One region of the Streptomyces sp. JLBG701 genome, then DNA from elsewhere that is predicted to be linked to it. Evidence: predicted binding sites of a transcription regulator. Region 1 holds the regulator's gene; each other region holds the start of a gene.
The links. Region 1 encodes HspR, which represses chaperone genes until heat shock. Its sites were predicted from a motif close to TTGAGNNNNNNNNNCTCAA; they were not measured.

Region 1 (8,001 bases):
ACGGCACGGTCACCGGGTTCCACGTCTACCGCCGCACCTCCGCCAACGGCGCCTGGGGCCTGGTGGGCACCGCGGGGGCGTCGGGCACGTCCTACGACGACACCTCCGCCCCGCAGGGGGCCGCGTTCTACTACGTCGTCGCCCTCGACGACACGGGCGTCGAGTCGGTGCCCAGCGCACAGGTCACCGTCGACCGCCTCACCCCGGCCACCGCGACCGGGCCGGCCGCACCACAGCTGACCGTGGTCTCCGAGGGGGGCACGCGTTCCCCCATCCAGGTCGGCGTCAAGCCGGGAGCCGGTGACGAGGGTCGCGTGCTGCAGGGGTACTCCTGGGACATCTCCGGCGCCTGCGGCTCCAGCGGCACCCAGCTGACGACGTCGGCCACCATCGCGTGGACCCCTCAGTACACCGGCCCGTGCACCGTCACGGTGACCGCGGTGGATGCCTACGGCCGTACGGGCGAGGCGGGTTCGGTGGAGGTCATGGTCTCCCGCTAGAACCCGTTGGGAGCCCCCTCCCGAGTTGCCCGCCTGACCCGTACAACCATGTCCCGGCCCGATAACAGGACTTGAAGGACCGAATGAACCCAGCCAGACGTACGACCGCGGCCGCATCCGTCGCCGTCGTACTCGCCACCGCCGGCGGCCTGCTCGGCGGCGCCGCCGTGACCGCCTCGGCCGCCACAACCTGCAACTCCCCGGTCTACAAGCGGCAGTTCTTCGCCAACACCACCTTCAAGGGCACCCCGAAGAAGACCGACTGCGACAGCGCCGTCGACCAGAGCTGGAGCGGCGCTCCGGCCGCCGGCCTTCCGAAGAACAGCTTCGGCGTCCGCTGGACCGTGACCCGGGACTTCGGCTCCGGCGGGCCCTTCGCTCTTGCCGCGTCCGGGCTCGACGGGATACGGGTGTACGTCGACGGCGTTCGCAAGGTCAACCTGTGGAAGAACACCTCCACGACCGTGAGCAAGACCGTCAACGTCACCATCCCGTCCGGCAAGCACGCCCTGCGGATCGACTACGTCAACTGGACCGGCGCCGCCAAGGTCAAGTTCACGTACACGCCCCGCACTTCGCCCACCGTCGACAAGGTCAAACCGTTGACCCCGACGGGCACCACGGCGACATACGACACCGCCACCGGCAAAGCCACACTCGCCTGGTCCAAGAACAAGGAAATGGACCTCGCCGGCTACCGCGTCTACCGCCGCCCGCAGGGGACCGCATTCGGCAGCACCCCCCTCGCCACGACCACCTCCACGTCGTACACCGACACCACCCTCCCGGTGACCGGCGCCGACACGTACTACTACGAGCTCCGCGCGATCGACAAAGCGGGCAACGAGTCCGCCGGCACCGCCGACAAGCCCGTCACCACCGCCGACCGCACCGCCCCCGCCGTGCCCACCGGGCTGGAGACCTCCCTCTCCCTGAGCGGAATCCGGCTCGAATGGACCGCGGTCACCGGAGCGGCGTCGTACGGCGTGTACCGGGCGCCGAGCGGGAGCAGCTCGTACGTCAAGATCGGGGACGCGACTACGGCCACGTACCTGGACACCTCGGCGGTGGAGGAGAGCACCTACACCTACCGGGTGACCGCCCTGGACGCGGCGGGCAACGAATCCGCCCGTTCCGCCGCCATCGAGGCCACCCGCCCGGACAGCACCGCACCACCCGCGGTGACCGGGCTCACGGCCACGCCGACCGAGTACGGCTTCTCCCTGTCCTGGGACCCGAACCCGGCGCCCGACCTCGGGCGGTACCTCGTCTACCGGGGTGAGCTCCTGGGCGACGACGAGGAGAAGGTCTGCTCCGTGCACGAGGTGGAGTGGCTGTCCGCCGACACCACGTCGTACGAGTACGCGACCCTGCCCGACGGCGAGGAAGCCTGCCTCTTCGTGGACGCCTACGACGACAACTGGTGGTCCGCCTGGAAGACGACCGGCGAGGCCAACATCATCACGGCGACGGAACTCGACGTGACGCCGAGCGTCGCGACTCCGGAGGGCTCCCCGCTGGAACTGGACGCGTCCGGAGCGGAGGGCGACGAGGGCAACTACCTCGACTGGAACTGGAGCGCCAGTTCCCAGGAGACGACCGGCTACCGCGTCTACCGCTGGAACCCCGCGACCGAGACGTACGAGAAGATCGCCGACCTCGGCAGCGATGTCTCCTCCTACTTCGACACCGGCGTCCAGCGCGGCACCACGTCCTTCTACTGGGTGACCACCCTGGCCGCGGACGGCACCGAGTCCGTGCCGGCGGGCGACTGGGCGGCAACCGCGCCCACGCCCGCGCAGTGATCTGAAACCGAACCCTGACGTACCGCCCCACCATGGACTGAAGGACCGAATGAACTCAGCCAGACGACGCACGACCGCCGCGGCAGCCACCGCCGTCGTGCTCGCCACCGCCGGCGGCCTGCTCGCCGCCGTCACCGTCCCGGCCTCCGCCGCGACCACCTGCACCTCGCCCGTCTACAAGCGGCAGTTCTTCGCCAACACCACCTTCTCCGGCACGGCGAAGAAGACGGACTGCGACAGCACGATCGACCAGAGCTGGAGCGGTGCTCCGGCCTCAGGCCTGCCGTCGAACAACTTCGGCGTCCGCTGGACGGTGACACGGGACTTCGGCTCCGGCGGACCCTTCTCCCTCACCGCCTCGGGCCTGGACGGCATCCGCGTCTACCTGGACGGCACCCGCAAGATCAGCCTCTGGAAGAACGTATCCACGACGGTCAAGAAGACCGTCAACCTCACCATCCCCAAGGGCAAGCACACCCTCCGCGTCGACTACGTCAACTGGACCGGCGCCGCCAAGGTCAAGTTCACGTACACGCCCCGCACCTCGGCCACCGTCGACAAGGTCAAGCCGCTGGCCCCGACGGGGGCGTCGGTGACGTACGACTCGGCCGCCAGCAAGGCCAAACTCACCTGGGCAAAGAACAAGGAGATGGACCTCGCCGGTTACCGCGTCTACCGGCGGACGAAGGGGTACACCGACTGGCATCTGGTCAGCGGAGGCAGCCTGCTGACCGGCACGTCGTTCACGGAGGCTCTCGTGCCCTCCGGCCACGCGCACTACTACGAGGTGCGGGCCGTGGACAAGGCCGGCCTGGAGTCCGGGGGCAGTGCCGACCAGCTCGTCACCACAGCGGACCGGATCGCGCCGACCGTCACCGAGCTGACCGTCGTCGGCGAGTCGGCCCTGGACGGGGTGACCCTTACGTGGTGGCCCGGTGAGGCGATGCTGACGACGCAGCTGCTGAGGGCCGGTTCGCCCAACGGGCCCTTCGAGGTGGCCGAGACCAACCTGGGCAACTCCGCGGTCGATGACACCGCCCCGTACGGGGAGACCTCCTACTACAAGATCGCGTCGACCGACGCGGCGGGCAACACCGGGTACTCGTCGGTGGTGTCGTTCGCCCGGCCGCTCGCCGTGCCCTACTTCTGGAAGTCGGAGAACCGGCCGGAGGACGGCGGCGGCGTCGATCTGACCTGGGACGTGTCGCCCTACGCGCCGGACGAGTTCCGGGTCCACCGCGAGGAGCGCCGCTTCGACAACGCGACCGGCACGTTCGACGTCGTCGACTCGCAGGTGGTGCCCTGCGCCCCGACGCTCACCGACACCGCTTACGGCACCCGCCACACCTACACCTGCACCGACACCACGGTCGTGCCGAGCCCGAACGACGGCTTCTACGTGTACTGGGTGACGACCGTCGACGCGCTCGGGCGGGAGTCGGCTCCCTCGCAGACCATCTCCCACGGCTACGGCGACGGCACCGCCCCGCCGCTCGTCACCGGGTTCACGGCCACCGCCACCGAGTACGGCACGGTCCTGGACTGGGACGACAGCCCGGTCGCCGACCTGGCCGAGTACAACGTGTTCCGGCTCAGCACGGTGGACGACGGCACCCAGTACACGCACGTGGGCACGGTCAAGGCGGGCACCAGCCGGCTCGTCGACTCGGCGAACCTCCAAGACGGCGAGAATCACACGTACTTCGTGGACGCGGTGGACACCTCGGGCAACTCCAACTACACGTCGGCCGACAAGATGGTGTCCACCACCGTCACCGAGTACGACCTGCGGCCCACCGTGGAGACCCCCGCGGACTGGCTGGTCAGCGTGAGCGCCCAGGCCGGTGTCGAGGGCTCGACCGGCGTCGATCTCACGTGGAACCTGTCCAGCTCGTACTACGGGGACGACATAACCGGCTACCGCGTCTACCGCTGGAACCCGGCCACCGCTGCGTACGAGCCCCTGACCGCCGACCCGGTCACCGGCACCTCGTACACCGACACCACGGCCGCCGCCGGCACCACCCACTTCTACTGGGTGACCGCCCTGCACGCCGACGGCACCGAATCCAAGCCCGGCGACGCCTGGGTGGCCCTGGCGCCCTGAGCATCCCGAGCACACGAAAGCGGCCCGGAGGTCGATGAACCTCCGGGCCCCTTTCGCATGTCACACGCCGTCAGTCCGAGGACTGCCGCCCCTTGGGCCGCCACACCACCAGCGCACTCGTCTGCTGTACCTCCTGGTACGGCACCAAGTCCCGCCGATACGAAGCATGCACCGCCGCCTCCCGCTGCTGCATCGCCGCCGCCGCGCCGTCCAACGCCGACTCCAGTTCCGCCACCCTCGACTGCAGGGCCGCGACCTGGTTCTCCAGCTCGATGATGCGTTTGATGCCGGCGAGGTTGATGCCCTCGTCCTGGGACAACGCCTGCACTGTGCGCAGGAGTTCGATGTCGCGGGCCGAGTAGCGGCGGCCCCGGCCGGCGGTGCGGTCGGGGGAGACCAGGCCGAGGCGGTCGTACTGGCGGAGCGTCTGCGGGTGCAGGCCGGAGAGCTGGGCCGCCACCGAGATGACGTAGACCGGGGTCTCCTCGGTCAGTTCATAAGGGTTGCGTCGACGGCCGTCCATCTCGATCAAGCTCCCTTCGCTGCCTGGAACAGCTCGGCCCGCGGGTCCTCGTCCGCGGTGGCCTCGCGATACGCCTCCAGCGCGTCACGAGCATTCCCCGTCAGGTCCCTCGGGACACTCACCTCTACGGTGACCAGCAGGTCGCCCCGGGTGCCGTCCTTGCGAACCGCGCCCTTGCCGCGGGCGCGCATGGTGCGGCCGTTGGGGGTGCCCGGGGGCAGCTTCAGGGTGACCGACGGGCCGCCCAGGGTCGGGACGCGGATGTCGCCGCCGAGGGTCGCCTCCGCGAACGTCACCGGGACCGTCACCGTCAGGTTGTCGTCCCTGCGGCCGAAGACCGGGTGGGCGTCGACGTGGACCATGACGTACAGGTCGCCCGCCGGGCCGCCCCGCTCGCCCGGTGCGCCCTTGCCGCGCAGGCGGATCCGCTGGCCGTCGGTGACGCCCGCCGGGATCCGGACCTGCATCGTCCGGGACGACTTGGCCCGGCCGCTGCCCTTGCACTCCAGGCAGGGGTGCTCGGCGATCAGGCCGCGGCCCTTGCAGTCCGGGCAGGGGTCGGTCAGAGAGAAACCGCCGCCTGAACCCCTCGCCACCTGGCCGGTGCCGACGCAGGTCGGGCACACGCGCGGTGTGCCGTTCTTGTCGCCGGTGCCCGAGCAGGCCTTGCACGGCGCCTGCGAGGACATGCGCAGCGGAACCGTCGCGCCCTCGATGGCCTCCGTGAAGCTCAGCGTGACCTCGGACTCGATGTCCTGGCCGCGCCGGGGCTGGGTACGCGTGCCGGTGCCCGCGCCGCCGCGGCTGAACAGGCCCCCGAAGACGTCACCGATCCCGCCGCCGAAGCCGCCGGGGCTCTGGCCGCCCTGGGTGCCGCCTCCGAAGAGGTCGCCCAGGTCGAAGTTGAAGTTGCCGCCGCCCGCGCCCGGCCCCGGGCGGAACCCGCCGTTGCCGAAGAGGGCGCGTGCCTCGTCGTACTCCTTGCGCTTCTTGGGGTCACCGAGGACGTCGTTCGCCTCGGAGATCTCCTTGAACCGCTCCTCCGCCTTGGCGTTGCCCTTGTTGGCGTCCGGGTGGAACTCGCGGGCGAGCTTCCGGTACGCCTTCTTGATCTCGGCCTCGGTGGCGTCCTTGGGGACGCCGAGGACCTTGTAGTAGTCCTTCTCGATGAAGTCCTTGGTGCTCATCCCCGACGTCCCTCCTTCCACTCGCTGTTTACGTCAGCCCTCCTCAGGGCCGTTGTCCTTGTCCTCGCCCGCCTCGGCACCTTCCTCGGCCTTGACCACCTGCGTGGCCCCGGGCTGCGGCTCGGCGACCGCCACCCGCGCGGGGCGGATGGTGCGCTCACCGAAGCGATACCCGGGCTGCAGAATCGCCACGCAGGTCGTCTCCGTGACGTCCGGCGCGTACGAGTGCATGAGGGCCTCGTGGATCATCGGGTCGAAGGGCTCGCCCTCCTTGCCGAACTGCTGGAGTCCCAGCTTCGCCGCCACGGTCTCCAGCGACTCCCCCACGGACTTGAATCCGCCGACGAGTTCGCCGTGATCCCGCGCGCGGCCGATGTCGTCGAGGACGGGGAGGAGTTCGGTGAGGAGGTTCGCGATGGCGATCTCCTTGACCGTGATCCGGTCCCGCTCGACGCGGCGGCGGTAGTTCTGGTACTCGGCCTGGAGCCGCTGGAGGTCCGCGGTGCGCTCACCGAGCGCGGTGCGTACCTGGTCCAGCTGGGCCGTCAGGCCTGCGATCTGTACTGCGTCCCCGGCCGGGGCCGCCCCCTCCCCCGCGGAGGGGGAGGCGGCCTGCGGCTCGGCGTCTTCGGGGGTGGCGCCGGAGGGGACGTCGGGCTTCTCTTCGAAGCCCGGAGTCTCCTCGGTCACGCGGCACCGTCCTTGCGCTCGTCGTCGACGATCTCCGCGTCCACGACGTCGTCGTCGGCCTTCGGGGCCTCGGCACCGGCGTCGGCGCCACCGGCGGCCTGCGCGGCCTGGGCGTCGGCGTACATGGCCTGGCCGAGCTTCTGCGAGACGGCCGCGACCTTCTCGGTGGCCGTGCGGATCTCGGCGGTGTCCTCGCCCTTGAGCGCGGCCTTGAGCTCCTCGACGGAGGCCTCGACCTCGGTCTTGATGTCGCCGGGGACCTTGTCCTCGTTGTCCTTGAGGAACTTCTCCGTCTGGTAGACGAGCTGCTCGCCCTGGTTGCGGGTCTCGGCGGCCTCGCGGCGGGCGTGGTCCTCCTCCGCGTACTTCTCGGCCTCTTCGCGCATCCGGTTGACCTCGTCCTTCGGCAGCGAGGAGCCACCGGTGACGGTCATCTTCTGCTCCTTGCCCGTGCCGAGGTCCTTCGCGGTCACGTGCATGATGCCGTTGGCGTCGATGTCGAAGGCGACCTCGATCTGCGGGACACCGCGCGGGGCCGGCGGCAGACCGGTCAGCTCGAACATCCCGAGCTTCTTGTTGTACGCCGCGATCTCGCGCTCGCCCTGGTAGACCTGGATCTGCACGGAGGGCTGGTTGTCCTCGGCGGTGGTGAAGATCTCGGACCGCTTGGTCGGGATCGTCGTGTTCCGCTCGATGAGCTTGGTCATGATGCCGCCCTTGGTCTCGATACCAAGCGACAGCGGGGTGACGTCGAGAAGCAGGACGTCCTTGACCTCACCCTTGAGGACACCGGCCTGCAGGGCGGCGCCGATGGCGACGACCTCGTCCGGGTTGACGCCCTTGTTGGCGTCCTTGCCGCCGGTCAGCTCGCGGACGAGCTCGGCGACGGCGGGCATACGGGTGGAGCCACCGACGAGGACGACGTGGTCGATCTCGTTGATGGAGACGCCGGCGTCCTTCATGACGTTGAAGAACGGCGTCTTGCAGCGCTCCAGCAGGTCGGCCGTCAGCTGCTGGAACTGGGCGCGCGTGAGCTTCTCGTCCAGGTGCAGCGGGCCCTCGGCGGAGGCCGTGATGTAGGGCAGGTTGATCGAGGTCTCGGTGGACGAGGACAGCTCGATCTTGGCCTTCTCGGCGGCCTCGCGGAGGCGCTGGAGGGCCATCTTGTCCTTGCCGAGGTCCACGCCGT
Region 2 (8,001 bases), 3.1 Mb from region 1:
GAGTACCGCGAGAACCTCTGACCACCCCGATAAGCAACACAACGCAGACGACACACGCCCCGCTCGACCCGTCCACCGCACCGCACCACACCGCCGTGAACCGCACCGCGAGGAGAATCGCCGCATGACCGGATCCGAGGCCGCACCCACCCACATCGACACCAGTCGGCCGCACCCGGCCCGTGTGTACGACTGGTGGCTGGGCGGCAAGGACAACTACCCGGTGGACGAGGAGCTGGCGCGCAAGATCCTCGCCGTGGACGGCACCGTGCTGCGCGGGGCGCGCGCCAACCGCCGGTACATGCAGCGGGCGACCCGTGCCGCCGCCGAGTCGGGGATCCGCCAGTTCCTGGACATCGGCACGGGCATCCCCACCGAGCCCAACCTGCACCAGGTCGCCCAAGGCGTCGCGCCGGACGCCAAGGTCGTGTACGCGGACAACGACCCGATCGTCCTGCGGCACGCGGAGGCGTTGCTGCACGGCTCACCGGAGGGCACCACCGAGTACGTGCACGCCGACGTCCGCGACCCCGACACGATCCTGAGCCTGGCCGCCGAGACCCTGGACCTCGCGCAGCCCGTCGCGCTGTCCCTGGTCGCGCTCACCCACTACCTGAGCGACGAGCCGGACGGCGACGACGTGCACGGCCTGCTGAAGCGGTACATCGACGCGCTCGCCCCGGGCAGCTACCTGGTTCTCTCCCAGGTGACCCCGGACCTCAACCCGGCGGCCATCGAGAAGGCGGCCGAGCACTTCCGGCGCAGCGGCACCCCCTTCTACCCCCGCTCGCTCCCCGAGTTCGCGCGCTTCTTCGAGGGTCTGGAGCTGCTGGGCCCCGGAGTGATCCCGGTGTCCGGCTGGCGCCCGGACCCGGAGGACGTGGCCCTCCAGGCGGAAGGCATCGTGCCCGTGTACGCGGGGGTCGCCCGCAAGGCCTGACCAGTACGGGAACCCGTACGGGTGCCGTGAACAGGTGCGCTCCCTTGCCGGCCCCTAGGTTGGAAGCCAGGGGCCGGCAAGGGAGCGCTTGTGACCGAAAGTGGCAGGAGCCACGACAAGGTCTTGAACCCTCCCCTGCCTGACGGCAGGGAGTTCCTGGCTCACGCTGCTCAGTCGCTCAGCGAGCGATCAAGTCTTACGCGATCATCACCAACCGGGTTGGAACCAGGCCGGTTGTCCCAAAGACCACGGGCGCTACTACGCCGGCTTGGTTCTCGCTCAGCACACGATCGGTTTACCAGCCGTCGCAGGCAGACCCAGCAGACGGACTACCCGCCGGTAGGCCCCGACCGCCCCGAGTACGAACCCCGCGGCGCCGCCTTCTCCTGGTACACGTACTCCCCCACCCGCGTGCGCTACCCGTACATCCGCGGTGTCCTCCTGGAGTTGTACCGCGAGGCCCTCACCCGCCTCGGCGACCCGGTCCTGGCCTGGGCGGACATCCAGGCCGACCCCGAGCGCCGACGCCGCTACCAGCAGGCCCGCGGCAAGGGTGGCCTGGTCCGCGCGACCTGGGACGAGGCGGTGGAGATCGTCGCCGCCGCACACGTCCACACCATCAAGGAGTACGGCCCCGACCGCATCGCCGGCTTCTCCCCCATCCCCGCGATGTCGATGGTGTCGCACGCGGCGGGCGCGAGATTCCATTCGTTGATCGGCGCGCCCATGCTGTCGTTCTACGACTGGTACGCCGACCTCCCGGTCGCCTCGCCGCAGGTCTTCGGCGACCAGACGGACGTACCGGAGTCGCGCGACTGGTGGGACGCCGCGTATCTGATGATGTGGGGCTCGAACGTCCCGGTCACCCGCACCCCCGACGCGCACTGGATGGCGGAGGCCCGCTATCGCGGCCAGAAGGTCGTGGTGGTCGCCCCCGACTACGCGGACAACGCCAAGTTCGCCGACGAGTGGCTGCACCCACACCCCGGCACGGACGACGCGCTCGCTCTGGCGATGGGCCACGTGATCCTCCTGGGCGACGAGCCGGAGAAGACGATCGCGGAGTCGGTAGGCATGACGACGACGGAGATCGAGGAGATGTACCGCCTGCTGGCGATCGCGAAGTACGAGGACCGCTACGTCATCCCGACGGCCGCCGTGGGCGACGCCCGCCGTCTGGAGGAGTCCGCCCTGCCGGACGACTGCAGCCTGGACTACGACGGCGGCCCCGGAATGGGCGGCGACGGCCCGTTCGGCCAGGACTCGGGCCGCAAGCAGCTGCCGCTGGTGTCGGTGGAGAACCTCCACGCGCTGCGCAAGCGACAGACATCCGACGAGGCGGAGGAAGAGACCTGATGCCAGGATTCGAGGTGCTGTACCAGGCGTCGGCACTCTGCCTGACGTACCCGGACGACGACTTCCGAGCCCGCCTGCCACTACTCCGCGAAGCGGCCCCACAACTACGGGAGTTCGTGGACCACGCGGCGATAACCCCCGCCCAGGAACTGGCCGCGCACTACGTCCAGGTCTTCGACTTCAAGAACCGCCACAGCCTGTACCTGAGTTGGTGGAACGACGGCGACACGAGGAGACGCGGCATGTCCCTGGTCCGCTTCAAGGAGGTATACCGAGCCCACGACTTGGAATTCACGGGCGAGGAACTCCCGGACTTTCTCCCGGCGGTACTGGAGTTCGCGGCCCGCACAGGCAACACGGACCTGCTGACGGACCACAGGGACGGCCTGGACCAACTCCGCGCCCGCCTGACGTCCTTCGGCACCCCGTACGCGTCGATATTGGACGCGGTATGCGCGACGCTGCCGCCGACAAGGGCGGGGGCCGCCCGATGAAGACATTCCTGTGGGCAGTCCTCCCGTACGTGGCCTTCGCCTCGCTCATCGCGGGCCTGATCTGGCGCTACCGCTACGACAAGTTCGGCTGGACAACCCGCTCGTCCCAGATCTACGAGTCACGACTCCTCAACATCGCGTCCCCGGCGTTCCATTACGGCATCTTGTTCGTGCTGGTGGATCCTGCTACTGATCTACCGCCGCCGCTCCCACCCCCGCCGCGTCCGGAGCGGGCGGGGTCCTGAGCTCTGTCTCCTGGAGGCTCCTGGTACGCCAGCCGTAGATCGTGCCGTGGTGCGGAGATTCGGTTGCGGCCACTGGTGATCACTGTGGGGAATGCGCTTCGCTCCGGTCGCTTACCCGACCGCCCACGCGGTGCCGACTCGGGTGGATACTGACTGAGTGCGCCAAGCATTCGTCCACGAAGCGATCGTGATCATGGAAGCGGGCGGCGATGCGCGAGCCCCAGGAGCGGCCATCACGGTCGCGCTCTGCGGGCACTGGGAGCACGAGCCGCCGTGCCCGCTCGCGCCGCACCACACCGCCGTGGAACGCTCCGGCGACAAGGTGCGACTACGAGTGCTGTTCGTAACCGAACCTGCGGCTGAGGCCGAAGTCCGCAGCCGGATCGAAGCAGCGTTGTCCCAGGCCGGCCTCGACAACCCGGACGGTGCCATCACGCGGTGGCAGTTCCGCAGCGCCCGGCCCGGCCTCGTCCGGGAGGATGAGGCCGGGCACGCCAGGCGACTCGTCCAGACCTAGAGAACGTCCTGAAGCCGGGCGCCACCCTGCCCGACGTCGGTGATGAGAACCGCAGTCGGCAGATCGGCTCCGCTACGACGGTCGTGAGCGCGGCCAGCGAGTGGAAGACGATCAAGCTGCCGTTCGGCTGAGCCGGGTCAGGGGCGGTGCACACCAACGCGGCCCACCCCTACGCCGCCCCACCCTTCGTATCCCTCTCCTCATCCACGATCTCCGCATCCACCACCCCCTCCTCATCCTGCGGCGACGCATGCTCCTCCCCGGGCGCCGCGTCCGAAGGGGCCTGCTGGGCGGCCTGGGCGTACATCGCCTGGCCCATCTTCTGGCTGACGGTGGCCAGTTTCTCGACTGCCGCCCGGAGGGCGACCGTGTCGGACTCGCGGTCCAGGAGGGACTTGACGTTCGTGATCTCCGATTCCACCTCGGACCTGGTGTCCGGCGGGATCTTGTCCTCGTTCTCGCGGATGAACTTCTCCGTCTGGTAGACGAGTTGTTCCGCCTGGTTGCGGGTTTCCGCCGCCTCGCGGCGTTTGCGGTCCTCGTCCGCGTACTGTTCGGCCTCGCGCATCATGCGGTCGATGTCGTCCTTGGGGAGGGCCGAGCCGCCCGTGACCGTCATCTTCTGTTCGCGGCCGGTCGCCAGGTCCTTCGCCGACACGTGCATGATGCCGTTGGCGTCGATGTCGAACGCGACCTCGATCTGTGGGACGCCGCGTGGGGCGGGCGGGAGGCCCGTGAGGTCGAAGACGCCCAGCTTCTTGTTGTAGGCGGCGATCTCGCGTTCGCCCTGGTAGACCTGGATGCCGACCGAGGGCTGGTTGTCGGTGGCCGTCGTGAAGATCTCCGAACGGCGGGTCGGGATCGTCGTGTTGCGTTCGATCAGCTTCGTCATGATGCCGCCCTTGGTCTCGATGCCCAGGGACAGCGGGGTGACGTCCAGGAGCAGGACGTCCTTCACATCGCCTCGGATCACGCCCGCCTGCAGCGCCGCGCCGACCGCCACCACCTCGTCCGGGTTCACGCCCTTGTGCGGGTCCTTGCCGGTCAGTTCCTTCACCAGGTCCGTCACCGCCGGCATCCGGGTCGAGCCGCCGACCAGGATCACGTGATCGATCACCGCGAGCTTGATGCCCGCGTCCTTGACCGCCTGGTGGAAGGGGGTCTTGCAGCGGTCGAGAAGGTCGGCGGTGAGCTCCTGGAACTGGGCGCGGGTCAGCTTCTCGTCAAGGTGGATGGGGCCCTCGGCGGAGGCGGTGATGTAGGGGAGGTTGACGGTCGTCTCGGAGGACGACGACAGTTCGATCTTCGCCTTCTCCGCGCCCTCCCGCAGGCGTTGCAGCGCCATCTTGTCGTTGCCGAGGTCGATGCCGTTCTGCCCCTTGAAGCGCTTGACCAGGTATTCGACCACCCGCTGGTCCCAGTCGTCACCGCCCAGGTGCGTGTCACCGTTGGTGGCCTTCACCTCGATGACGCCGTCACCGATCTCCAGCAGCGACACGTCGAAGGTGCCGCCGCCCAGGTCGAAGACGAGGACGGTCTGCTCCTCGCCCCGGTCGAGGCCGTAGGCGAGGGCGGCGGCCGTGGGCTCGTTGATGATCCGCAGGACCTTCAGGCCGGCGATCTCCCCCGCCTCCTTGGTCGCCTGGCGCTGGGCGTCGTCGAAGTAGGCCGGGACCGTGATCACGGCGTCCGTGACGTCCTCGCCCAGGTACGACTCGGCGTCCCGCTTCAGTTTCTGCAGGACACGGGCCGACAGCTCCTGCGCCTGGTAGCGGGTGCCGTCCACCGCGCCCTGGTCCGGGAAGCGCCAACTCGCCTCGCCCATATGGCGTTTCACCGAACGGGCGGTGCGCTCCACGTTCGTCACGGCCTGCCGTTTGGCCACCTCACCGACGAGCACCTCGCCGTTCTTGGCGAAGGCCACGACCGACGGTGTGGTCCTGGCCCCCTCCGCGTTGGCGACAACGGTGGCTTCGCCGCCCTCCAGGACGGCCACCACCGAGTTCGTGGTCCCGAGATCGATACCGACCGCACGTCCCATCGCCATCCCCTTCCGCCAGGGCGCTTCCAGGACTCCAGCACAAAACTTGAGTGCGCTCTTGTCAAGGGAGCGTAGAAGCAGACACCGGGGGAAGGGCGCCTGAGCGCGCGCTCAGGCCTTGTCCTCCGCGGCCGCCAGACCGCGGCCGCCGCCCGCGGCCCCGGCCTCCCCCGCAGCCCCTGCCTTCGGTGGCTGGTCCCGGAGAGATACCGCGCGCCGGGGCCGGTTCGTGATCAGTACGTCCACGCGCGGGTCGTCGAGGAAACGGCGCATCCTCGCCTCCTCGTCGACCGTCCACACCATCGTGAAGAGGCCGTGCCTTGCGGCCTCACGCAGCACATTGGCGCGCGCGAGCCGCTGGTGGACGGCGACACCGTGCGCCCCGCACGCGCGGATCCGCCGCATGGGGAACAGTTCGCCGAGCCGGGTGCCGGGCAGGCGCAGCAGCCCCGTCTCCCTGCGGTTGCGGCCCAGGGACAGGAGGGTGCGCACGCCGGGGAAGGTCTCCGTGATCGTGGCGATCGACGAGTCCTCCAGGGTCGTGGCGACGAAGCCGTCCACGCCGAGCAGGGCGATCGCGCGGTCGATCAGCTCACGCTCGTACCCGACCTCCTTCGGGTCCAGATGCCCGATCAGCTTGCCCGCGATCAGCGACATGACCTCGTCCACGACCGGTACCGGGTATCCGGCCCGGTCGCTCAGTTCCGCATGGGTGATACGGGACAGCAGCGGGCCCGTGTGAGCGACCCTGGCGTCGTGGTAGACGACGAAGACGCCGTCCGCCGTGCGCCGGATGTCGAACTCGACGTACTCCGCGCCCGACCGCAGCGCGTCCTCGTAGGCCTGCCACGTACCGGGGGTGGTCCTTTCGGATCCTCCCTTGTGCGCGGAGACAGCGGGTCGTCGCGGCATGGGCGGTCAACTCCCGGATGGATTGCGCGGAGGGGGAAGGGGAGCGGGAACGGGAGTGGGCAGCGGGACGGGGCCGTTGCCGGGCGGTGAGAGCACCGAGCCCGAGAACCCGCTGACCCGTCTGCGCAGGACGACTCCGATCACCGTCAGAACGATGAAGGGCAGCCAGGCCACCACGTACGCCACCCCGTACTCCCGCAGATCGAAGATGGAGCGGCCGGGGTCCACGTCCGTGGCGTTCACCCCGAAGTAGGCCAACAGCAGAGTGGCCGGCAGGGCGATCAGGGTGGCCACCGCGAGGAGGCCGGAGACAGTGCGCTCTCGGCGGTCGCCCCGTTCCGCGAGGGCCGCGTCGAGGGCCGCCGAGCGGGCGTTGATGACGGAGGTGAGGCGCTCGACCATGCGGGCCGAGTTGTCGAGGCTGTCGCGGATGCCGAGCGTGTCGCGCAGCGAGGCCTGGAAGCCCTCCATGAGCATCTCCGGGATCAACAGGCTGTCCACGTAGGCCTCGACGCCGAAGGCCAGGTCCAGTTGCAGTTCGTTCACCCCGGCCGAGAGACCCGAGATGAGCGAGCGGACCTCGTACGGCGAGTCCGTGGGCGCCTGTTCGTTGGCCCGCATCATGTCGAAGGCCGCGAGCCGGGTGCGCTGGAGGACGGCCAGGGCGGAGATCATGCCGAGGGCGACGAGGGTCAGGCCGTTCTCCACGTGCGGGGCCCAGCCGGCCAGCACGGAGACCCCGCGGCCGTGCGCGGACAGGGTTCCGCTGTGGTTCCGCAGGTTGGGCGGCATGGTGACGGTGAGCCGTGGGGTGCCGGGCGAGGGCATCCTGCCGCGGTAGACCATGTCGTTGAGGAGGACGGACAACCGCGTCTCGTCGTCGATGTCCACGCCGAGCAGGTCGTCCAGCAACTGGCCGCCGGGGAAGACGAGTTGATGCACGTTCTGTCCGAAGGCGAGGGGTTCGGGCGCGCCCAGCCGCTCGCTGAGCACGTCGAGCAGCGGCCTGCCGTCGAGTTCCATGGCGGCCCGGTCGAAACAGGTGGTGGCCAGCCAGGAGGCGAGGGCGCCCGAGGCGGTCTCCCCCTCGAAGTCGCAGTCGACGATCAGGGTCGCGTCACCGCGCGGGGTGGCCATGACCAGCACAGCGGCCGAGGCGAGGGCGAGCCCGTGGTCCGTGCCCGGTAGCCGCAGCGCCTGCGGGCTCACGGCCTCGGCCAGTACCGCCACGGGCAGCACCGCGTCGCTGGACACCAGGTGCGGCTCGAAGCGGCCGAAGTCCCAGCGGTCGACGAGCCGGCCCGCCCCGCCGCGCTCCGGTCGGATCCGGCCGGCCAGGCTGAACAACAGCAGGACGCGGGTGCGCTCGCGGATCGCCGAGTCGAGCACCGTCCCGTCGCTGGTCGCTCCCGGCACCATCCAAGTCCTTCCGACACCTGTGCGTACGACGTTCCTACCCCACCCAGGCCACGGCGACCCCGGACGAACAGCCGCGC
Region 3 (8,001 bases), 1.4 Mb from region 1:
GCCACCGCAATCCAGCGGCGACGCGTGGCCGGCGGCGCCCAGCTCCGTGCGAACGGCACCACCCACCAGCCGGTCACCGCTGTCACGGCCAACGCCAGCCAGAACGCCTCCCACCCGGGTGAAGGAGGCCTCTGCAGGAGCTGGGCGAGGACGACGGCGTCATTCGGGTCGCCGCCATTCGGGGTGTCCGGGTCGCCCAGCTCGATCGTGACCTGGGCGTCGTCAGTCGGCAGGAGCAGTTTCACGCGATGGGTGGTCTGGCTCAGCGTGGTGGCGCCCCGGAGAGCCAGGATGGCGCGGTCCCGTGTATCGATCGTGACGGTCCAACTGTCGTAAATCCCGTGCTCACCCAGCCAGTCACCCGGGCAGACGAGGGTGATCACGGTGTGGCCGTTGACGCAGTCGTAGGCGGTCCCCCGCCAGCTCAGCTCGCTGAGGACCGTGGTGGCGTACACAGGCGACTTCGGCTGCTGCTCAAGCCGGTCGTCATCCGGGTTGAAGCCGAATCCCCTGTACGAACAGTCGTCGGCATCCCGCCCCAGGGCAAGGTCGAACGGCACCCACGTGTACAAGTCCTGGGTGTCACTCCGCAGATCCTTGACCATGGGGTCATCAGGGCTGAGCGCCGCCGTGTGCCGCGCCGTGGCCATCCACTGTCCCGCCGTAGATCCGGTCCCGGGCGCGATGCGCACCAGTGTGCTGCCGGTTCGCTCCGGACGATCCTTCGCGAGGTACCTCGCTTCGGTCTCGTCCCAACTCTCCTCGGACGACTCGTCGTCCCGGCCATCGTCCTTCCCCGGGGAAACCGACCGCGAGTAAACCCGCTCGGCCACTTCGACCCACCCCAGATGCGCAGCCACCGGCGCGAGGACCACAACCGCGAGCAGCAGCCCCCCGCCGACCTTCCGCCCGTACCGCCCGACAACCCCAGCCATCGGCCACCGCCCCCGTCCCCCGGGGCGCCAGAGTAGCCGTCACCTGACTGTCAGTTGAGGCTGTCGGGCCTACTTCTCCATCCCCACGTTCAGCTGATGCAGCAGCCGCGCCAGTTCCGCCACCTCCAGCCGATCCCAATGGGACAGCTGGCTCACATACCGGGCCCGCCGGGCCTCCCGTACCTTCCCCACCCGGGTGCGGCCCTCCTCCGTCAGGTGGACCAGCCACGCTCGGCCGTCCGCAGGGTCGGGCTCGCGGGCGATCAGGCCCAGGTCTTCCAGGGCCCGGAGCTGGCGGGACATCGTCGCCTTGCCGACGCCGATGTAGCCGGCCAGCTCCGTCGCGCGCTGGCGGCCGTACTCGTCGAGGCGGACCAGGAGGCCGTACGCCGCGGACTCCAGGTCGGGGTGGACCTCACGGGCCATCTCACCCTGGTTGGCCCGGGCGCGCCGCAGGAAGACCGTCAACTCGCGCTCCAGGGACAGGAACTCCTGCTCCGCACGACCGTCGCCGTTTCCGTCCTCGTGCACGTCAGCACCCCTGTATCCGGTTTCGCGTTCTTGAAGGTTCTTGAATGTTCGTGAAGGTTCTCGAAGGTCTCCGCCTGACGGCGCCAGCGCCGCAGCTCCGTAAGTATTTCGCAGGCGCGGGCCTTCGGCAGCCTCTGCCCACCGGCTGACGTGCGGCGGTACAGCGGTATGGCGTACGGCGAAGGCCCGAGGTTCCCTCTCGGGTTCCCCGGGCCTTCCTCTATCCGGTCGCGTCCGTCACGCCGCCACCGGAACCTCCGGCGTCGCGCCGTTCGTGGCCGGCGACAGGGCCAGTTCCAGGACCTGGCGGACGTCCGTGACGGCGTGGACGTCGAGCTTGTCCAGGACCTCGGTCGGGACGTCGTCCAGGTCGGGCTCGTTGCGCTTCGGGATGATGACCGTGGTCACGCCCGCCCTGTGCGCCGCCAGCAGCTTCTGCTTCACGCCGCCGATCGGGAGGACCCGACCGGTCAGCGAGACCTCACCGGTCATCGCCACGTCCGTACGGACCAGACGCCCGCTCAGCAGCGACGCCAGCGCCGTCGTCATCGTGACGCCCGCGCTCGGGCCGTCCTTGGGGACCGCGCCCGCCGGGAAGTGGATGTGCACGCCCCGGTCCTTCAGGTCGCCCACGGGAAGCTCCAGCTCGGCTCCGTGCGAGCGGAGGAAGGACAGGGCGATCTGCGCGCTCTCCTTCATCACGTCACCCAGCTGACCGGTCAGGGTCAGGCCCGCCGCGCCCGTCTCCGGGTCGGCCAGCGACGCCTCGACGAACAGGACGTCGCCACCCGCGCCCGTGACGGCAAGACCGGTGGCCACGCCGGGGACGGCGGTGCGCCGCTCGGCCGGGTCCTGGGCGGACTCGGGGACGTGGTGCGGCCGCCCGATCAGCCCGCGCAGCTCGCCCTCCCCCACGTTGAACGGCAGCTTCCGCTCGCCCAGTTCGTGCTGAGCCGCGACCTTGCGCAGCAGCCGCGCGATGGACCGCTCCAGGGTGCGGACGCCGGCCTCACGCGTGTACTCGCCGGCCAGCTTGCGCAGCGCGCCCTCGTCGATCACGACCTCGTCGGCCTGCAGCCCCGCCCGCTCCAGCTGGCGCGGAAGCAGGTGGTCGCGGGCGATGACGACCTTCTCGTCCTCGGTGTAGCCGTCGAGCCGGACCAGTTCCATACGGTCGAGCAGCGCCTCCGGGATGGCCTCCAGGACGTTGGCGGTGGCCAGGAACACCACATCGCTCAGGTCCAGCTCCACCTCCAGGTAGTGGTCGCGGAAGGTGTGGTTCTGCGCCGGGTCCAGGACCTCAAGGAGCGCCGCCGCCGGGTCGCCCCGGAAGTCCGAGCCCACCTTGTCGATCTCGTCGAGCAGGACCACCGGGTTCATGGACCCTGCCTCCTTGATGGCCCGCACGATCCGGCCGGGCAGCGCGCCGACGTACGTACGCCGGTGGCCGCGGATCTCGGCCTCGTCGCGGACACCGCCGAGCGCGACCCGGACGAACTTCCGCCCCATCGCGTGCGCGACCGACTCGGCGACCGAGGTCTTGCCGACGCCGGGCGGGCCGACGAGGGCCAGTACGGCACCGCCGCGCCGCCCGCCGATGACACCGAGCCCACGCTCGCTACGGCGCTTGCGCACCGCCAGGTACTCGGTGATCCGCTCCTTCACGTCCTCCAGGCCCGCGTGCTCGGCGTCGAGGATCGACTTGGCACCCTGGATGTCGTACTCGTCCTCGGTCCGCTCGTTCCACGGCAGTTCGAGGACGGTGTCCAGCCAGGTCCGGATCCACGAGCCCTCGGGCGACTGGTCGCTGGACCGCTCCAGCTTGTCGACCTCCTTGAGGGCGGCCTCGCGGACCTTCTCGGGCAGGTCGGCGGCCTCGACACGCGCGCGGTAGTCGTCGGACTCCTCGCCCTCCTGCTCACCGTTGAGTTCGCGCAGCTCCTTGCGTACGGCCTCCAGCTGCCGGCGCAGCAGGAACTCGCGCTGCTGCTTGTCGACGCCTTCCTGCACGTCCTTGGCGATGGTCTCGGCGACGTCCTGCTCGGCGAGGTGGTCGCGCAGGTACTGAGTGGCGAGCTTCAGCCGGGCCACCGGGTCCGCGGTCTCCAGGAGCTCGACCTTCTGCTCGGTGGTCAGGAAGGGTGAGTAACCGGAGTTGTCGGCCAGGGCGGACACGTCGTCAATGGCCTGCACCCGGTCTACGACCTGCCAGGCGCCGCGCTTCTTCAGCCAGTTCGTGGCGAGCGCCTTGTACTCCTTCACCAGCTCGGCGACATGCCCGGGCAGCGGCTCGGGAACGTTCTCGTCAACCCTGGCCCCCTCGACCCACAGCGCCGCACCCGGGCCGGTGGTCCCGGCGCCGATCTTCACGCGGCGGCGAGCGCGGATCAGCGCTCCCGGGTCACCGTCGGCCAGCCGACCGACCTGCTCGACGGTGCCGAGCACTCCGGTGCTCGCGTACGTCCCGTCGATGCGTGGCACCAGGAGTACCTGCGGCTTGCCGGGCGTTGAACGGGCAGCGGCCTGTGCGGCCTCCACCGCGGCTCGTACGTCGGTGTCGTTGAGGTCCAGCGGAACCACCATCCCGGGCAGCACGACCTCGTCGTCGAGCGGCAGCACAGGCAGGGTGAGCGGTGTGGATACGGAAGCCATTGATCTCCCCTTTGGCAGTCAAGTTGAGCTATGCCGACTCAATGCACGTGAGCCTCCGATTGTTCCCCGACCCCCGTTCGCTCTGAGCGATCGGGGAAGGGGGAGGGGAAACGGGAGAGGAAGAGGGCGGGCGCGGACTGGCCACCGGTCACCATCTAGGTAATACTCCTATACAACTAGTGACTATTACCTGGGGGTGTCGTGGACGGGCTAGTGCAGGCATGGGTGGACGGGTGGGTCGTATCGCGCGGGGCGGCTCCGCCGCAGGTGGAACCCTGGGGCTGCACCATCGATGTCGGACAGGCCCACCACGTCTCGCGGCACGTCCTCGGCGCCACGAACGACTCCGTCGAGGAGGCCACCGTCCGCAAGGTCGCGGACGCGGTGACCGGGCCCGGCGTGTGGCTCAAGGTCTTCACCGACCCGGCGGTGGTCGGGCCCTGGCTCGGAGCGGACTGGTGGGTCGACCCCGAGGCGGGCTACCTGATGTCGGTCCCGCTGACGCCGGCCGCCGGAGACACCGCAGCGCCCCCGGCCGGTTACCGCGTCCGCGTCTGGACCCGGGGCGGAGTCACCCGCATGCTCGTCGCCGCCCCAGACGGCTCCCTCGCCGCACGCGGCCAGGTCGCCCCGGCCGGCGCCACCGCGGTCTTCGACCAGATCGAGACGACCCCCGCCCACCGCCGCCGGGGCCTGGGCAGCCTCGTCATGCGCACGCTCCAGCACGCGGCGGCCGCCCAGGGCGCGGAGACCGGCGTCCTGGGCGGCACCCCGGCGGGACGGGCCCTGTACGAGTCCTTGGACTGGCGGGTGCACGCCCTGCTCACCAGCGCGAAGTTCACGGGGCCGGAGGGTCAGGCGCCGGTCAGCGCTGCCGGTGCGTCGTCCGTCTCCCTGAGGGAGGCCGACAGGGCGCGGGCCTCGTGTTCGGTCATCCGGGAGGTGTCGTACGGCACGGCATTGACCCAACGCTGAGCCAGCCGGGAGATCCGCTCGCCGTACCGCATCGCGGTGATCCGGTCGCCACGCGATCCGGCGTGCTCCGGCCCCTGGTCGGCGTGGCTCTGGCTCATCAGACCCAGCCAGGAGCCCAGCCGGTTCACATCGTCGCGGGCTCCACCGCTCCAGTTGTTGCCCGGCATGTCGCCCACGCCGATCCACTGCATGCCCAGCTGCGCGGCGAAGACCGCCAACTGCTCCAGGACCACCAGCTTGTCGCCGCTCTGCGAGGCGGACATGGTGAACCCTCCGGCCAGCTTGTCCTTCCATGCCTGCGTCGTGAACGGCGTGAACGCCGCCTCCATAAACGCCTTGAACACCGCCGACACGCTGCCCATCAGTGTCGGGCAGCCGAGGACGATCGCATCGGAGCGCTCGAGCAGCGCCAGCACCTCCGCATCGTGCCAACGGCCCGCGGTGACGTCCTCGGGCCGGATCTCGACGAGATACACCCGGGCGCCCGGCACCAGCCGCGCCCCGTCGGCGAGGTGCTCGGCCAAGACCCGGGTGTGCCCGTGCACCGAGTGGTAGACCACCGTCACCGTGACCATCGGCGCATCGTGCTCACGGTCAACGTCATTGACTGGCATGTGCTCTTCACTACTTCCGGTCGTGGGGAAATCCCTGCTTGCCCAGCCATCACAACCTGCGTACGGCACAGCATCAACGCCGAACTTCGGCACGCAGCGATCGGTCACACCGATCGATCGCGTTAGCCTGGCCCCGTGGACAGGATGGAACTGGAAGCATTCGTCGCGGTCGCGGAAGAGCTCCACTTCGGCCGCGCCGCCGCGCGCCTGCACCGGGGGCAGCCCACCGTCAGCGACGCCGTCAGGCGGCTGGAGAGCACCCTGGGCGGGCGGCTGTTCCACCGCACCAGCCGCCGGGTGTCACTGACCGACCTCGGCGAAGCGCTGCTGCCCGACGCCCACGCCACCCTGGCCCAGCTGCGCCGCTTCCAGCAGCGCGGACGCTCCCTGGCCGCCGGCGACCGGACCCGCACCACCCTCGTCGTCGCCCACGCCGAATACACCGACCACCAGCTGCTGTTGCGCTGCCTGCCCCAACTGCGCGTCCGTTTCCCCGATGTGACGATCGTGCCGGAGGCCATGCCGACCACAGCCCAGCTCACCGCCCTGCGGGCGGAGACGATCGGGCTGGGCATCGGCTGGGCGACCGGCGACCTCACCGGCGTACGCGCGAGGGTGCTGTCCACCGAGAGGTTCATGGCGCTCGTACCCGCGACCCACCCCCTCGCCGGGCACGCCGAGCTGAACGCGTCCGAACTGTCCACCACCGGCCTGCTCACCTGGCCGCACCAGATCAACAGCGGTCTCTGCGACCGCCTCCTGTCCGCCTTCCACATCGGCGGAGCCGACCTGCGCATCATCAGAACCGCCGACAGCGTGCACGCCATCGCCGCTCATGTCGCCGCGGGAACGGGCATCGGCATCACCATCGAATCCGCACTCGAACACCAGCCACCCGGTCTGCGCATCATCCCCCTCACCGGCCCTTCGACCACCGCCGACCAGGTCGTCCTCACCCCCACCGAGCCGTCGGACACCGCCACGGCACTGCGGGACCTACTGCTGCACGCCTCGGCAAAGTCGCCCTCCACCGATCATTGACCGGTGATGGAGGGCAGCAGGTAATCGCGAATGAACGCCCTCGGGTCGATCTCCTCGTTGACGCTGTTGTCACTGGTGTTCTCGCTGGTCACGAGCACGATGTCGGCGCTGGGGATGACGTAGACGAACTGGCCGCCATATCCCCAGGCGAAGTACGTGGAGCGCCCCGAGATGGTGTCCGTCCACCAGCCCTCGGAGTAGGCGAAGGTGTCGTCGACCTGTGTGGTCCGGGCTTGCGCCGCCCGCACCGCGGCATGTGGCACGAGTCGCCGGCCGTCCCACTTGCCGTCGTGCAGGTAGAGGAGGCCGAACCTGGCCATCTCCCGTGGCGTCAGATAGACGTTGTATCCGCCGGAGGAGATGCCTCGCGGGTCACGTCCCCAGTGCTCGGCCGTGACGCCCATCGGTCCGAACAGGTACCGGTGGGCGAACCGGCACGTGCTCATTCGCGTGGCTTTCTGCAGCACGGCTGACACGACGTGCGTATTGCCACTGCTGTAGTTGTACGTCACACCAGGGGCGGATACGAGCGAGCGGCCCAGAATCTTCTGAACCCAGTCCGTCGACGCCTTCTCGACCTGGCTCTCGGTCGAATCCTCCGTCCAGTCGAGACCCGACTTCATGGTCAGCAGGTGCCGTATGGTGATCTTTTTCTTGTACGGCGATGTCTTGCCGGACGTATCGCCGAAGTACTCCGGCAGATAGTCGGCCACCGGGTCGTCCAGGCCGCCGATGTAGCCCTTCGCGACGGCGATGTGGACCAGCGCCTGCAGAATGCTCTTCGACACCGAGTGGACGTTGTTGCTCTGGTCCGCGCCACTGCCGTGGTAGTACCGCTCGGCAACGAGACGGTCGTGCCGGATGACAAGCGCGCTGAAGAGCGACGCGTTACCCCCGAGCTTGGTCAGCCCCGTTCGCAACAGGGTGGAATCCATCCCCTGCTTCTCCGGCGCGGTCTATGTCGGATTGCTCTCATAGAACGTACGACCGTTGCCCGCGATCCGGTCACAATCGACGGTCGCCGTCCTGGTCGTCGACGTCGCGGACTCGACGCACCCGGCCAAGGCCAGGAGCGGGAGTATCGGCACCACCCAGGCCAGCCGCCACGATCTCCGCTTTCGCGATCTCATGACCGACTTCATCCCGATCCCACCACCCTTGCGGGCACCGTATCCAGGACGGTGGAGTCGGGTGGCGGCTTTCCGTGATTCGGCTGAGTGCCAGGTCAGGAGTAGCTGGCCAACTGTTCGTCG

Region 2: the regulator HspR is predicted to act here: its motif matches at 5,640-5,658, upstream of dnaK (molecular chaperone DnaK).
Region 3: the regulator HspR is predicted to act here: its motif matches at 4,142-4,160, upstream of lon (endopeptidase La).

Annotation. Positions count from the first base shown of each region.
Region 1 covers NZ_CM178588.1:6,209,547-6,217,547, reverse strand. The annotation lists gene AC5DRG_RS28795 (PA14 domain-containing protein) at 1-500, shown strand, start outside; gene AC5DRG_RS28790 (PA14 domain-containing protein) at 584-2,305, shown strand; gene AC5DRG_RS28785 (fibronectin type III domain-containing protein) at 2,355-4,412, shown strand; gene AC5DRG_RS28780 (heat shock protein transcriptional repressor HspR) at 4,483-4,935, opposite strand; gene dnaJ (molecular chaperone DnaJ) at 4,941-6,122, opposite strand; gene grpE (nucleotide exchange factor GrpE) at 6,156-6,812, opposite strand; gene dnaK (molecular chaperone DnaK) at 6,809-8,001, opposite strand, start outside.
Region 2 covers NZ_CM178588.1:9,344,996-9,352,996, reverse strand. The annotation lists gene AC5DRG_RS42860 (Sco1979 family transcriptional regulator) at 1-21, shown strand, start outside; gene AC5DRG_RS42855 (SAM-dependent methyltransferase) at 125-940, shown strand; partial or broken gene AC5DRG_RS42850 (molybdopterin-dependent oxidoreductase) at 1,253-2,296, shown strand; gene narJ (nitrate reductase molybdenum cofactor assembly chaperone) at 2,296-2,790, shown strand; partial or broken gene AC5DRG_RS42840 (respiratory nitrate reductase subunit gamma) at 2,787-2,966, shown strand; gene AC5DRG_RS42835 (hypothetical protein) at 3,193-3,552, shown strand; gene dnaK (molecular chaperone DnaK) at 3,722-5,593, opposite strand; gene AC5DRG_RS42825 (glycerophosphodiester phosphodiesterase family protein) at 5,705-6,505, opposite strand; gene AC5DRG_RS42820 (magnesium transporter CorA family protein) at 6,512-7,924, opposite strand.
Region 3 covers NZ_CM178588.1:7,656,042-7,664,042, reverse strand. The annotation lists gene AC5DRG_RS35655 (hypothetical protein) at 1-935, opposite strand, end outside; gene AC5DRG_RS35650 (MarR family winged helix-turn-helix transcriptional regulator) at 1,005-1,466, opposite strand; gene lon (endopeptidase La) at 1,704-4,118, opposite strand; partial or broken gene AC5DRG_RS35640 (GNAT family N-acetyltransferase) at 4,320-4,964, shown strand; gene AC5DRG_RS35635 (flavodoxin family protein) at 4,973-5,668, opposite strand; gene AC5DRG_RS35630 (LysR family transcriptional regulator) at 5,852-6,748, shown strand; gene AC5DRG_RS35625 (serine hydrolase domain-containing protein) at 6,742-7,683, opposite strand; gene AC5DRG_RS35620 (hypothetical protein) at 7,974-8,001, opposite strand, start outside.